2 regions of the Flavobacterium sp. KY-23415 genome follow, and region 2 is predicted to be linked to the other one. Evidence: riboswitches for the same ligand, from Rfam matches in the RefSeq annotation. Region 2 holds a riboswitch; the other holds the start of a gene.
The links. A riboswitch is a leader RNA that binds a small molecule or an ion and turns the genes downstream of it on or off. The one in region 2 is predicted to bind cobalamin.
Positions count from the first base shown of each region.

Region 1 (7,479 bases), 1.7 Mb from region 2:
AGGTATGTTAAACAGTCATCACATGATGGCTGTTTTTTTTTGTTTCATTACATAAGTAGATATTTCGTACCTTTGTAAAAAATATAACACCATGTCTAGAGAAAAAAAAGGAGTGCACACAGGGATTATTGAGCAAGATGAAAAAGGGAATTTTTTCTGTGGTGCTTATTTGTTAGATTATAAGCATGTTATGTCTAAGTTTAAATTAGGTGATGAAATCACAATTAAATCGGTAATTGAAAATCCAAGTGATATTAGCTATCAAAAATATCCTAAAAAGACAAGAGATTTCTTTTTAGCAAATGACAAACCATAATATTAATCTTGAAAAATATTGTTTTAAATGTAACAGCCAAACGAGTTCGTTTGGCTGTTTTTTTTGCATGTTTCTATACAAGTGCTTCTTTTTCAATAAGCTTTCTCATTTTTTTTGCTGCATTAACCATTTCAATTAATGCTTTCTTTGTTTCGTCCCAATGGCGTGTTTTTAAACCGCAATCGGGGTTGACCCATAATTGATTGGCTGGGATTACCGCAGCTGCTTTTTCTAATAAAAAAACCATTTCTTCGCTAGAAGGAACTCGTGGAGAATGAATGTCATATACACCTGGTCCAATTTCGTTTGGGTATTTAAAATTAGCAAAGGCATCTAAAAGCTCCATTTGTGAACGTGAACATTCAATTGTGATTACATCAGCATCCATGTCTGCAATGTTTTGAATAATATCATTAAATTCACTATAACACATGTGGGTGTGTATTTGAGTATCATCATTAACACCACTTGCTGCGATCCTGAATGCTTTTATTGCCCATTCTAGATAATTGTTCCATTCTTCTTTGCGCAAAGGAAGTCCTTCTCTTATTGCAGGTTCATCAATTTGGATAATTTTAATTCCTGCATTTTCAAGATCTATTACTTCATCTCGAATTGCTAAAGCTATTTGAGTACAAGTGGTCGCTCTTGGTTGGTCGTTTCTAACAAATGACCATTGAAGAATGGTTACAGGGCCTGTTAGCATTCCTTTTACCCATCTAGGAGTTAAAGATTGTGCAAACTCAGACCATTTGACTGTCATTGGTTTTGGACGAGAAACGTCTCCGTATATAATAGGTGGTTTGACACAGCGACTACCATAGCTTTGCACCCAGCCGTTTTTTGTAAAGGTGAAACCGTCTAATTGTTCTCCAAAATATTCTACCATGTCATTGCGTTCAAATTCACCATGAACCAGAACATCAATCCCTGAATTTTCCTGAAAACGAATTGTTTCTTCTGTTTCTTTTTGAATTAAACTGTCATATTCTAATTGAGAAATTTCTCCTTTTTTGAATTTTGCTCTCCAACTTCTAACTTCAGTTGTTTGTGGAAATGAGCCAATTGTTGTGGTTGGAAATAATGGGAGTTGTAGTGCTTCTGATTGTTTTTTTCTTCTAATTGAAAATACATTTTCCCGTTTTGAATCTTTTTCAGAGATTGATGCAACACGTTTTTTAACAATGTCATTGTGTATTATTGTTGCCGTTTTTCTGTTTTCATTGGCAACTGTGTTTTCAAGATACTCTGGACTATTATTTGTTTGTAATTCCTTTGAGGCTAGTTTTTTTAGGAGGACTACTTCGTCAATCTTTTGTCTTGCAAATGAAAGCCACTGTTTAATTTCTGGTGTAAGTGTTGCTTCGTTTGTTTCATTTTCTAAATCACATGGGGAGTGTAAAAGGGAACAAGAAGGAGCTATAATTAGTCTATCTTCTCCTAATACCTCTATTGCTTTTTGAATAAGAGAAAGTGATTTTTTAAAGTCATTTTTCCAAATATTTCTTCCGTCAACAACTCCTAAAGAAAAAAGAGTGGTTTCTGAAAGGTATTTTGAGTTTAATATATCATCTAATTGCGAAGGACAACGTACTAAGTCTAAATGCAATGCATGTACAGGTAGCGATAATGCCGTTCTTAAATTTTCACCGAAACAATCAAAATAGTTAGCTACTATGATTTTAATGTTTGGAAATTTATGACTAATTTCGTTATAGGTGCGTGATATAGCTGAACGCTCAATGTCAGTTAAATCTAACGCTAAAAACGGTTCGTCAAATTGAATCCATTTAACACCTTCATTTTCTAATTTTTCAAGAATTTCGAAATAAACTGGGAGTAAATTGTTTATTAATTCAATTCTATGAAATCCGGTTTGTTTTTCTTTTCCAAGTAGAAGATAAGAAACAGGACCTATAAGCACGGGTTTTGTAGTTAAGCCTAATGTTTTTGCTTCTTTGAATTCATTTATTATTTTATTAGAAAATAATTTGAATTTTTGATTTCTAGAGAATTCTGGAACAATGTAGTGATAATTGGTATCGAACCATTTCGTCATTTCCATTGCTTTAATATCAATTCCTTCTTTCTGAAAACCTCTTGCCATTGCAAAATAAAGATCTAGTTCAGAATGTGTTTTAGAAAACTCTAGATACTGCTCTGGAATTGCTCCTAAAGTCAATGTTAGATCAAGGACTTGGTCATAAAAAGAGAAATCATTAGAAGGGATTAAATTAATACCGGCTTTAGCTTGTAGCTGCCAGTTTTTGTCTCTAATCGTTCTTCCGGTTTCTCTTAGCTCGTTTTCTGTAATTTTGCCTGACCAATATAATTCGCAGGCTTTCTTTAATTCTCTGTTGTTACCAATTCGCGGGTAACCAAGATTGTTTGTACGCATTTTTTTTGCTTTTAAAATTGAAAAAACCAGTTATAAAAGCTCTTCATGCATTTCTAATGATTTGTTGAAATGAAAATAGGAAGTCTTGATAAATATAATAGAGAAATGCACAACAAAGTATTACAAATATTTGTTGTGTATTATGATTATCAATCCTTGACTATTGCTTCAAATCGCGAAAGCATTGTCAATTCAATAGAAGGCAGGTCTCCTGACTTGTAACATTTTTACCGTCCTTCCCATTTGCAATTGCAAACAGTGGAACCTATTTCAGATAAAAACTTGCGTTTGTTACTTACAGTTGCGCGACAGTTCGTGATTTGCACACGATTCCCTATTAATCTACAGTTAAGTAAAACCTTTATTGGTTGAAGTGAAATAAATTAAGAACTTAATGATTAAGCAAAAGTATTACAAAATATAGTTAAAAAAACATTAGCGCGTCTTTATTTTGTTATTTCTGTAACAGAGCTTTAGTGAAGCAATTCAAATTCTAGTTTAAAAACCTTTCTATTTCTGTATCTTTGAAGTTTGTATAAAAAAGTTTAAATCTTAATAGAGAGGAATGAAAAATAGAATGAAATGGGAAGCATTATTGTCTTTAAAACGTCAAGGAGATACCAAAAAAAGATTGCGAAAAGATCAAAATGATACACGTTTAGGTTTTGAGGTAGATTATGACAGAATTATTTTTTCATCAGCCTTCAGAAGCCTACAAGATAAAACACAAGTTATTCCTCTGTCTAAGACAGATTTTGTACATAATCGGTTGACACATAGTTTGGAAGTTTCGGTTGTTGGACGATCGATTGGTCGCTTAGTAGGGAAGCAAGTTCTTGAAAAACATCCGTATTTAGCAGAACAACACGGTTATCAAATGAATGATTTTGGGACTATAGTTGCAGCTGCTTCGTTAGCACACGACATAGGAAACCCTCCTTTTGGTCACTCTGGAGAAAAGGCAATTGGGGAATACTTTAAAACAGGAAGAGGGCAACAATACAAAGAAAAACTTACCGATAAGGAATGGCAAGATATTATTGATTTTGAGGGAAATGCAAACGGTTTTTCAGTTTTAGCAACTTCTAGAGAAGGCATTGAAGGAGGATTGCGTATTTCATATGCCACTTTGGGGGCTTTTATGAAATATCCTAAGGAAAGTTTGCCAAAGAAACCTACTACTCGAATTTGTGATAAAAAATATGGTTTTTTTCAGCAAGACAAAGCTTTCTTCTTAGATGTAGCCAATGAGTTGGGTTTAATTTCTAATAAATCAGCAAATGATATTGGTTTTGAACGTCACCCATTGGCTTATTTAGTCGAGGCAGCAGATGATATTTGCTATACTATAATTGATTTTGAAGATGGGATTAATCTGGGATTAATTCAAGAAGAATTTGCTTTAGAATATTTAATAAAGTTAGTTAGTAATGGAATCGATACTAAAAAGTACCATCAACTAACAACAAAAGAAGATAGAGTTAGTTATTTAAGAGCATTGGCAATTGGAAGCTTGATTAGTGATGCTGTTAATGTGTTTATGGAAAATGAAGAGGCTATTTTAAATGGAGATTTTCCTTATTCTTTAATGGATAAAAGCCAATACAAAGCGCAAATGAATGATATTATTCAGATTAGTATTGATAATGTGTACCAATGCAAGGACGTGGTTCAGAAAGAAGTTGTAGGGTATAGAATAATAAATACTCTATTAGATAAGTTTTGTACTGCCTATCATAATAAAACAGAAGGGAAAGCATCTAATTATGATACTATAATTTTGAAATTATTACCAGAAAGGTTTCAGTATCAAAAAGAGAGTGTCTATGATCAGTTGTTGCACATATGTCATTTTGTGTCACTTCTTACAGATGGGAAAGCACTAGAAATCTATAACATTATAGAAGGAAACAGAAATTAAGATTCACTGTAATGGAAAAATATTTAATCCGATTATTTCTTTTGTCTTTTTTTTGGTGTAATGCTCAGTACAAAATTACGCAGTATAATACATCAAATGGATTGCCGCATGATTTATGTTATGGGCTTATTCAAGATAGTAAAGGGTATATTTGGATTGGTACAGATGACGGTTTGGTGAAGTTTAATGGTAAAAATTTCAAAACATTTCGAATAAATGATGGTCTTTTTTCAAATTATGTTATTGATATCTGTGAAATAAACGATTCAACCTATGCTGTTGCAAGTTGGGGAGGTGGGATGCAAATTATACAAAATAACAAAATCATTCCCTATAAAAATCATTTGAAATCTAAGATTAATAAAATTGAAAATTTAAAGGATTTTTTGTTTGCAAAAGGTGTGGGGCATAAATATCATTTTTATTCAAAAAAGAACAATGAGTTTAAAGAAACGATAGTTAGTTATTGTTTAGATAAGGAACTTACGCCAACAACGAGCAAAGAACATAAAAATACTGTAAAACCTCAATTTGAAATCATCAATAATGAAGTTTATCTTTTTAATGATGTTCTTTTTTCTAACGAGATATTAAAAGGAGTTTTTAAAGTAATAAGCCCAACAGATGTTAAACCGGTATTTCCATTTCTAAAAGATAAATATATTAATGATATAAAAAAAGTTGCCGAAAATTCCTTTTTAGCAGTTACTAATAATGAAATTATTTTTTTTACAGATAATGAAATATTGAATATTGAAAAACTTCCCTTTGAGAATTGTACTATAAGAAAAGTATTTGTAAAAAAGAATACTATAGCTTTAGTTGTTCAAGAAAATAAAGGAAAAGCGGAAAAAGTAGTTGTCTGGGATTTTAAAAAGAAATCTTTTTTCAATGTTACAAAAAATGAACTTGGAGGAAAACAAGTGAGTGATATTCTTATAGATAAAGATAACAATGTGTGGATTAGTGTTTATGGGTCAGGGGTTTTTGTGCTTTCGTTAGAAAATCGCTTTAAAATGGAGAGTGACTTTTTAAATAATAATATTTATGATGTGATTCATGTTAAATCAAAAATATTTTTTTTAACATCGAGTAAAATAATCGGGCTAGATACCAAAAGTAATGAAAGAGATTCTTTATTGTTCAAGCAATCGCTTTGGAAATTCGATGATTTAACCCAAGATACTGTTCTTGTAAAAACAAAAGAATATTTAGAGGAATCTCTAATTCGGAAAATACTTAAAACTAATATTAAGACATCTAGCTTTGAACATCTAGTATTTAAGGATGCTGATTTTGTTATTAAGCACGGTGATAATAATATTTTAATTAATAAAAATAATAGACAATATAAATTTCATTTTAATGGAGTTATAAGGAAGGTTTTAAAGAAAGAAAATAAATTATATTCCTGCACCAACAAAGGAATGTTTATTTATAATTTAAATACGCTAAAATTAGAGAGAAAAATTACGACTAAACAAGGTGTCTTAAATGACGATATAAGAGATGTTGTTGTGGATCAATCAAAAATATACTTAGCGACAATTAATGGTTTGAGTGTTGTTGAAGGGAATAGAGTTCGGAATTTTAATGAAAATATTGGCTTACTATCGTTAAGTATTAATTGTTTATTATTGGATAGTCATGGAATACTTTGGTTAGGTACACAAAAAGGTTTTTCATTGTTTAAAGATGATCTTTTTTATAGTTTTTATAAAAATGAAACAGGAAACTCCTCCTACATTCAAAAAATTGTAGAAGATGAGTTTCAACAAATTTGGTTAGTTGGGAACAATGGGAGTATGAAAATAGATAACAAGATTTCTTTTTCTCCTGTTTCTAGTCCAATTTTAGATATAGAAAAAATACAGAATAAATTTGTTGTAAATATTATTTCTTATGATAATTATGAAGTTGTTACAGAATATAAGATCAATCAAAATGATTGGGAAGTATTAAAAACAGATGTTTTAGATTTTACAAAATTTCAATATGGAGAATATGATATTATATTTAGAACAAGAAATATAAATAGTAATTGGAATTATTCAAGAAAGTATGTTTTTGGAAATCAAGTGCCTTGGTATAAGCGTTGGTGGAGTTATTCTTTAATGACACTAATAGTTTCAAGTTTGCTCACTTTGTTTTTGTATTTTCGTTTTAAACAAGTAAAAGAACGAAATGAGTTATTGAGGATAACAATTATCAATAATGAAAACTTGCAAAAAGAATTAAGTGAAGTTAGAGAAAATGTAGCTCAAGATTTTCATGATGAACTAGGGAATAAATTAGCAGGAATAACAGTGCTTTCTGGAATGATGATTGAAGATGAGGATTTTAAGGCTTCCGATTGGTTTAGCCAATTATCAAGAATTAACAAAGATGCACAAGATCTTTATTTTGGAATAAAAGATTTTATTTGGAGTATAGATAGTAAAAATGACGATTTGAATGAATTGGTTTATTATCTTAAAGATTTTGGAGAAGAACTTTTTTTATCTAGTAAAATAGAATTTAATATTAAAGTAGAAATTGAAAATAATAAAATTAAGCTACCTTATTATTGGTCTAGGCAATTGCTTTTGTTGTTTAAGGAAGCCATGACGAATACACTAAAATATTCTGAAGCTACTAGTTGTATTTTAGAAATTAAGCTGAAAATAAATAAACTAAAAATTACTTTTTCAGATAATGGAAAAGGCTTTGATATTGATAATTTAAAACGTAAGAACGGATTAATTAACATGGAGAAAAGAGCCTCAAAAATACACGGGAAATTAGAAGTAGATGGAAGTAAAGGAACAAAAATAAAATTTATCGGTTATCTTTTGTAATGTAATA
Region 1 covers NZ_AP044001.1:1,133,978-1,141,456, reverse strand. Annotated here, with positions in the region: gene ACZ49Z_RS05165 (hypothetical protein) at 92-316, shown strand; gene metE (5-methyltetrahydropteroyltriglutamate--homocysteine S-methyltransferase) at 390-2,714, opposite strand; gene ACZ49Z_RS05155 (hypothetical protein) at 2,784-2,936, shown strand; cobalamin riboswitch at 2,898-3,092, opposite strand; gene dgt (dGTP triphosphohydrolase) at 3,292-4,635, shown strand; gene ACZ49Z_RS05145 (sensor histidine kinase) at 4,647-7,472, shown strand.
Region 1: it holds a riboswitch for cobalamin, as region 2 does, so the genes downstream of both, metE (5-methyltetrahydropteroyltriglutamate--homocysteine S-methyltransferase) here and ACZ49Z_RS12285 (TonB-dependent receptor plug domain-containing protein) in region 2, are expected to answer to the same signal.

Region 2 (7,479 bases):
ATGGTTTCGGGAATTCCTGTGCCAATAAAATAAATAAAATGAAAGTTTTAAGTTCATGGAGTGGAGGCAAAGACAGTTGTTTTGCTTTAATGAAAAGTGTAGCAGAAGGATTCCAACCAACAGTACTGTTAAACATGATGAATGAAAACGGAAAAGTATCACGTTCGCATGGTATTCCGTTGGCTATTTTAGAACAACAAGCGGCTCAAATGGGAGTTACTTTAGTAGCTGTTCCTGCCTCTTGGTCGCAATATGAAGAAAATTATATTGCAACGTTGCATAAAATTAAAGAAGAACATCAAATAGAAGGAGTAGTTTTTGGAGATATTGATTTAGAACCACATCGAGAATGGGAAGAAAAAGTATGCAAAGCTGCAAATCTAAAAGCTTTTTTACCTTTGTGGCAACAAAACAGAATCGATTTAGTAAATCAAATGCTAGAGCAAGGTATAGAAACAATGATTGTTTCTTGTAATTTAGAAATGGGCGAAAGTTATTTAGGAAAGTTATTAACCAAAGAACTGGCATTTGAACTAGAGCAAAAAGGAATCGATCCATGTGGAGAAAATGGAGAATTTCACACTTTAGTGCTAAATTGTCCGTTGTTTCAAAACCGAATACAATTGCCTAATTTTGAAGTGAAAACCTATGAGAATTACTGTTTTGTAGTTTGGGAGGAAAATTAAATGAAAGATTTATACGAAATAATAGCCTCAAGAAGAGATACGCGTCATTTTACTACTGATAAAGTGCCAGATGAAGTGCTTGAAAAAGCCATAGCAGCAGGACACGATGCTCCTTCTGTGGGTTTAACCGATGCTACCCGTTATTATATTATAGAATCGGATACTATTAAAAAGAAAATAAAGGAATTATTTTTGGCTTATCATGAAAAAGCGGCGAATGCAACCGATGATGAAGCGCAAAAAGAATCCTATTTGAAATTAAAATTAGAAGCGATTGAAGAAGCACCCATCGGAATGGTGATTGCCTATGATCGCTCTGTTTTAGATTCATTTACTATTGGAACTGTGGGTAGTAACGAAGCTATAAAGTTCAGTGCAGTTTGTGCAGCTCAAAATATTTGGTTGTCTTTAACCGAACAAGGCTATTCTATGGGTTGGGTTTCAATTCTAAATTACTATGATTTTAAAACCATCCTAAATATTCCAGAATACATTGAACCTTTAGGTTATTTTTGTATTGGAAAACCAGCAACTGATTACGGCAACCAACCCATGTTGCAACAATTGCAATGGAAAGAGAAGATGGCTGAGGCCAATGTGATTAAGGTAGAAGAAATGAGCGAAGTTGATACTAAAAAGACACCTTTAGCAACTAGTAAAAATAATTCATCTGAAGATTTAACGAAGCAATTACACCATAAAATTGACCAAAAAACCAAACCTGAAGGAGCTTTAGGACTTTTAGAAAAATTGGCCTTACAAATAGGATTGGTTTTTAAAACGGAAACACCGGAAATTAGAACCCCACATATTGTTGTCTTCGCTGCCGATCATGGTATTGCCAATCATGGAGTAAGTGCCTATCCACAAGAAGTAACTAGACAAATGGTGACTAACTTTCTAGAAGGTGGTGCAGCCATTAACGTATTTTGCAAACAAAACAACATTGCTTTAGCTATTGTGGATGCTGGAGTGAATTATGATTTTCCAACGAATACAAATCTGATTAACAAAAAAGTAGCCAAAGGCACGCAATCTTTTTTACAAACAGCAGCTATGAGTCACACCGAAATGGAGTTGTGTTTTACAAACGGAGCGGCTATTGTAAATGAAATTTATCAAAATGGTTCTAATTGTATTGGTTTTGGTGAAATGGGGATTGGGAATACATCAACAGCTTCGGTTTTACTATCGGTTTTAACTCCTTTTACTATTGAAGAATGTGTAGGAAAAGGAACAGGTGTTGCTAATGAAAAATTGGAAAACAAAATAAAAATCCTTTCAAAAGCGATTCAAAATTACACAGGTTCAAATGATTTTGAAGAACTTGTTGCTTATTTCGGAGGATTTGAAATTTTGCAAATGGCAGGAGGAATGTTGCAAGCTTATCAAAACAATATGCTCATTTTAGTAGATGGTTTTATTTCGAGCGTGGCATTTTTAATAGCTTACAAGAAGAATCCAGCAATAAAAGCAAATGCCATATTTTGTCATTGTTCTGAAGAAAAAGCACATAAAGCTTTATTGAATTATTTAGAAGTAAAACCTGTTTTGCATCTAAACATGCGGCTAGGAGAGGGCAGTGGTTGTGCGGTTGCATTTCCAGTTATTCAATCGGCAATAATTTTTTTAAATGAAATGGCTAGTTTTGAAAGCGCTGGAGTGAGTAGTAAATAACATAAAATTAAAATGAAGTATCTTTTTTTTTGCATTTTTATAGTTTTATCATGGAGTTGTAAAGGGTTAAGGACGACTACTCGTTGGGATTTAATTTATAAAGGACCTATTTCAAGTAATCAAAATCCAGAACTTGTTAGTAATGAAAATAGACAATGGAAAGATAGTTTGAATTTTATTGTAGTAAGAGGGAAGTATATTTCTGGTTCAAGACATGTAGAAATTATAGAAGATAAATGGACTAAACTTTATAATTGGAAACTATTTTATCCCAACGGTAAGCTAAAAGAAAAGGGACTGATAACAAAGGATAATAGATTTTGTGTTGGTAAATGGGAGTATTATGGAGATAGTGGTAGGATGGATAGTATTGTTGATTTTGATAAAAAAATAAAAGTTTCCTATTTTAGAGCAATTGAGATAGCTAATAAAAAGGGTTATGAATTGCCAGAAATGGAAGTTGATTTAGAAAAAATAGGAGATATAACATATTGGCAAATTAGAAAATGGAATATGAAAAACGGAAGTGGAAAATCAGTTACATTACTAATTGATTCTAGAACTGGAAAATCTAAGAAAGCTGATTATGAAGAAAAAAGATATTATTAAAATGAAAAAAGAAATCGATATATTCTTTACGGCAATGATGTTCTATACTAGAATTCCTTGCCCTAAAAATATCACACATGATCCTGATTATTTAAACAAAGCCACACGTTATTTTCCTTTAATAGGCTGGATAGTGGGATTAATTTCTGGACTAGTTTTTATAGCTGTTTCTCAAATTTTGCCTGTAACTATTGCTGTTTTGTTAAGTATGATAGCGAGTATTTTAACCACAGGAGCTTTTCACGAAGATGGATTTGCCGATGTTTGTGATGGTTTTGGTGGTGGCTGGACCAAAGAAAAGATCTTAAAAATAATGAAAGATAGTGCTATTGGTGCTTATGGTGCCATTGGAATCTTACTTTTATTAGTGCTGAAATTTACGATTTTGGTTGAGGTTATGGCAACGCAATCCAATCCTGTTGCAATCATTTTGATTTTTATAACCGCACATGCTATAAGTCGTTGGGCAGCAGCAACGATTATTTTTACGCACAATTATGTTCGTGAAGACGAATTGAGTAAAAGTAAACCCATTGCTAAAAGTTATTCTTGGAAAGAAATTCTTGGTACTACTTTTTTCGGAATTGTGCCTTTATTGTATTTCGTTTACTATAATTATAAAATTACTTTGGTGCTTGTACCTGTTTTTGTATTTCGATGGTATTTAGCTCGTTATTTTAAAAGATGGATTGGTGGTTATACAGGAGATTGCTTGGGAGCTACCCAACAAGTGTGTGAAGTAGTATTTTATATTTCAATTTTAGCCTTATGGAAGTTTATTTAATTCGACATACAGAAACTGTTAGCGAAAAAGGCATTTGCTACGGTCAAGCCGATGTGGCACTTTTAACACCTTTTGAAGAACAATTTCAAAGTATAAAAAAAAAGCTAGGAAATGAAAAAATGGTTTTCTATTCTAGTCCTTTGCAAAGATGTTTGCAATTAGCGGAATATCTAACAAATGATGTAATCGCAATAGATAAACGTTTAATGGAAATGCATTTCGGAAATTGGGAATTAAAACCTTGGAACGACATTCCAAATGAAGAACTCAATCCATGGATGGAAGATTTTGTTTCGGTCAAAGTTCCCAATGGAGAATCTTTTGAGGTATTGTATGAAAGAGTCCTTTCTTTTATTGATGACTTAAAAAAGCAACAACATGAAAAAGCTATTATTGTAACCCATGCGGGTGTTATAAGAAGCTTTTTATGCTACCAACAAGACTTAGCTTTAAAAGACGCTTTTCAAAATAAAGTTACCTTTGGACAAATTATTAAAATAACACTTTAAACTATGAATACCAACTCTACAGAATTTATGTATGCTCTCTATACCGTAATTGCTTTTCACGTGATTATTGGTATTGTTATTTTGGTACGTAAAACGAGAAAAAGAAAATAGATACGTCTTTTTCGATTATTTTACTGTTAAACTTCTACTCGTTTTAATTTTTGTTTAGGAATTATTTAAAAAACACCTACATTTGCACTCGAATTTTGGTTGCTGTTTTGGAATCAATCCAAACCGCATTAAAAGGGAATTAGGTGCAATACCTAAGCTGTACCCGCAACTGTAAGCTAATTAGCTTGTTATTATCTACATACCACTGTTATGAATTCAGATTTTAAGAATTCAGAATTTAGATTTTTCTAATTTCTACCTTCTAATTTCTGCTTTTAAAATGGGAAGGTGAATAACAAGACGCAAGCCAGGAGACCTGCCAGTTTCATTGAGTAACAAACTTTCGGGAAAAAAAGTTTGAGTATGGGTAAATTCTATGCTTTTCTCCCAATTTATTAAAACTATTATTAACTAAAATGAACATTAAGTTTATTAAATGGAGTGCGTGTGCAGCATTCTTAACGAGTATTTCTTATGCACAAGAAATTGATACCTTAAAAGTAAATCAATTGAATGAAGTTGTTGTTTCTGATACTAAATTCGAACAAAAGAAAGAGAAATCAGGAAAAATTATTGATGTAATTTCTGCCAAGGATCTTGAAGCTAGAAAAGGTCAAACGATTGCTCAAGTATTAAATCAAGTAGCGGGTTTAGAGGTTAACGGAAGTAATAGTGGTTATGGAAAAAATTTAGAATATTACATTAGAGGAGGAAGAAGTCGTCAGGTATTGATTATTATTGATGGTAATCCTGTAAATGATGCAACAAGTATTGCTTCTACTTATGATTTACGTTTGTTACCTGTTGAGCAAATTGAAAAAGTGGAAATTCTAAAAGGTTCTTCAAGTGTGTTGTATGGTTCTGGAGCAGCTACTGGTGTAATTAGTATTACGACTAAGAAATCTAAAAAAGATAAGTTGTCAGGAAATGCCTATTTTAATGTGGGTACACAAAATACAACTGAAAAAACTAATTTAAACGGTCAAGAGTTTAATCAAGGTTTTGGTGTTAATGGTAATATTGGGAAGTTTAATTTTAATACTACATTAAATAGTACAGAAGTAGATGGTATTAGTGAAGCTAAGGGTGAGAATTTTGAACGAGATCATTTTTCAAGAATTAATTTAAATCAACAATTAGGATATAAGTATTCTGAAAAATTAAATTTAGATGCTTTTGTAAACTATGATAAGTTTATTTCAGATAACGACCTAGGTGCTTTTCAAGATTCTGATGTTAATCAATATAGAGCAGAACAAGTAAGAGTTGGTTTTAGACCTAATTATAAATACAATAAAGGCGAAGTCTATTTGAATGTTGCTTTTGCTAATTTAGAGCGCGATTATGATTCCTATAATTCATGGGCAATGACAATAGATGAAACATATTATAAATCAAGAACTCTTAATGCAGATTTAGTGAATAAACTTGATTTATTCAAAGGTTTTCATTTGATTACAGGTATTCAGTCTCAATTTATGGATATGTTTCAAACAGGTGTGTGGGGAGAAGTAAGCAATAAAACAACAAAGTTTAGTGTTGTAGATCCATATGTTACTGCGGTATATAATAGCGATTTTGGATTAAACGTAAATGCAGGTGCACGTTTAAATATTCATAGTGAGTATGGTAATAATTTGGTTTATAATGTGAATCCTTCATTCTATTTAGAAAAGTTTAAGCTTAGAGTTTTGTCATCATTTAGTACGGCATATATTACCCCAACATTATACCAACTTTATTCTGTTTATGGAAATTTAGAATTAAAGCCAGAAGAAAACGCAACAGCAGAATTTGGTTTTGAAAAAAGTTTCTTGAATAATAAAATAGTTATTAACGCAGTGGGTTTTTATAGAGTTGAAAAAAATAAAATGAATTTTATTTCTTTATCTGCAGCTCCTTGGGGTCAATATCAAAATGTAGAGGATAATATTAATGCAAAAGGTATTGAAACCAACATCACTTATTCTCCAATTGAGAAAATTAAAGTAACTGCAAATTATACATTTACAGAAGTTGAAAATGATAATAAATTATTACAGTTAATACCAAAGCATAAAATCAATGCAGGTGTAGATGTGGCTATAACTAATGCATTGAATTGGTCAGCACAATATCAATATACAAATCAAAGGATAGATTTGTTTTATAATCCTGTTATTGGAGGAACAGATAGTGTTGATTTAAGTTCATTCCAAACAATTAATTCAAACCTTTCTTACAAATTGAATGCTAGAACTTCATTTTTTGTTAGTGTTGCCAATTTATTCGATACTGATTTTGTTGAAAAATTGGGTTATTCAACAAGAGGAAGAAACTTTAAAATTGGTATGAATCTTCAATTTTAATAAAGGCAATAAACATTACAAACAAATATTAAGCATTCGCTTTAAACAACAAATAAATGAACAAAGAAAACGCTCCTTTTTGGAGCGTTTTCAGTTTATAAATGTTTAGAGACTATTTGGGAATATTCTCCAAATACATTTCACTACCAAAAGGGTTTATTGATTTTACATCTTCAAAATGCCTGAAATTTTGTCCTGGTTGTTTAGCGGAAAAACGGCCATTAGAATCAACATAATTTAAGGCTGTATTAAGTAATGGGTCGCTGGTTTCACCTAAAACACCAAGATTGTTTAAGTCTTCTAATTGTGGGATATTTGGTTGTAACCCGTTAGTGTAGTCGCTAAAATTATTTTTATTAGCGATTTTTAATACAATGGGTTGCATGGCATAATTATGATTTGGGTTCACGTTTTGTTTTCTAAAATTAGGTGAATCATAAAGCGTAATAGAACCAACATTTTTTCCTGTTGTAGCATCACCAATTTGGGTGACGTTTATATAAGGAGTCAGCCCATTAATGACCAATTCACTTGCAGAAGCCGTTTTTTTAGAGGTTAATACATAGAGTTTGCTTAGGTTAAGGCTTTGAATATTAGCTCCATTTCCTAAAGTTGTTGTGAATCGGTTTAATAAATCTTCGGAATTGCTACCGTAGATAGATTCTATTTTGTAATTCCATTTTTGCTTTCCAAAAATTTGATTGTTAAATTGTCCTGTAATCATGCTTGCAAGACGAGTTGCAGTAGCTACAGAA
Region 2 covers NZ_AP044001.1:2,820,970-2,828,448, forward strand. Annotated here, with positions in the region: gene ACZ49Z_RS12255 (bifunctional adenosylcobinamide kinase/adenosylcobinamide-phosphate guanylyltransferase) at 1-33, shown strand, start outside; gene ACZ49Z_RS12260 (Dph6-related ATP pyrophosphatase) at 39-686, shown strand; gene cobT (nicotinate-nucleotide--dimethylbenzimidazole phosphoribosyltransferase) at 687-2,363, shown strand; gene ACZ49Z_RS12270 (PepSY domain-containing protein) at 2,376-2,972, shown strand; gene ACZ49Z_RS12275 (adenosylcobinamide-GDP ribazoletransferase) at 2,950-3,756, shown strand; gene cobC (alpha-ribazole phosphatase) at 3,741-4,265, shown strand; cobalamin riboswitch at 4,456-4,714, shown strand; gene ACZ49Z_RS12285 (TonB-dependent receptor plug domain-containing protein) at 4,793-6,724, shown strand; gene ACZ49Z_RS12290 (S41 family peptidase) at 6,837-7,479, opposite strand, start outside.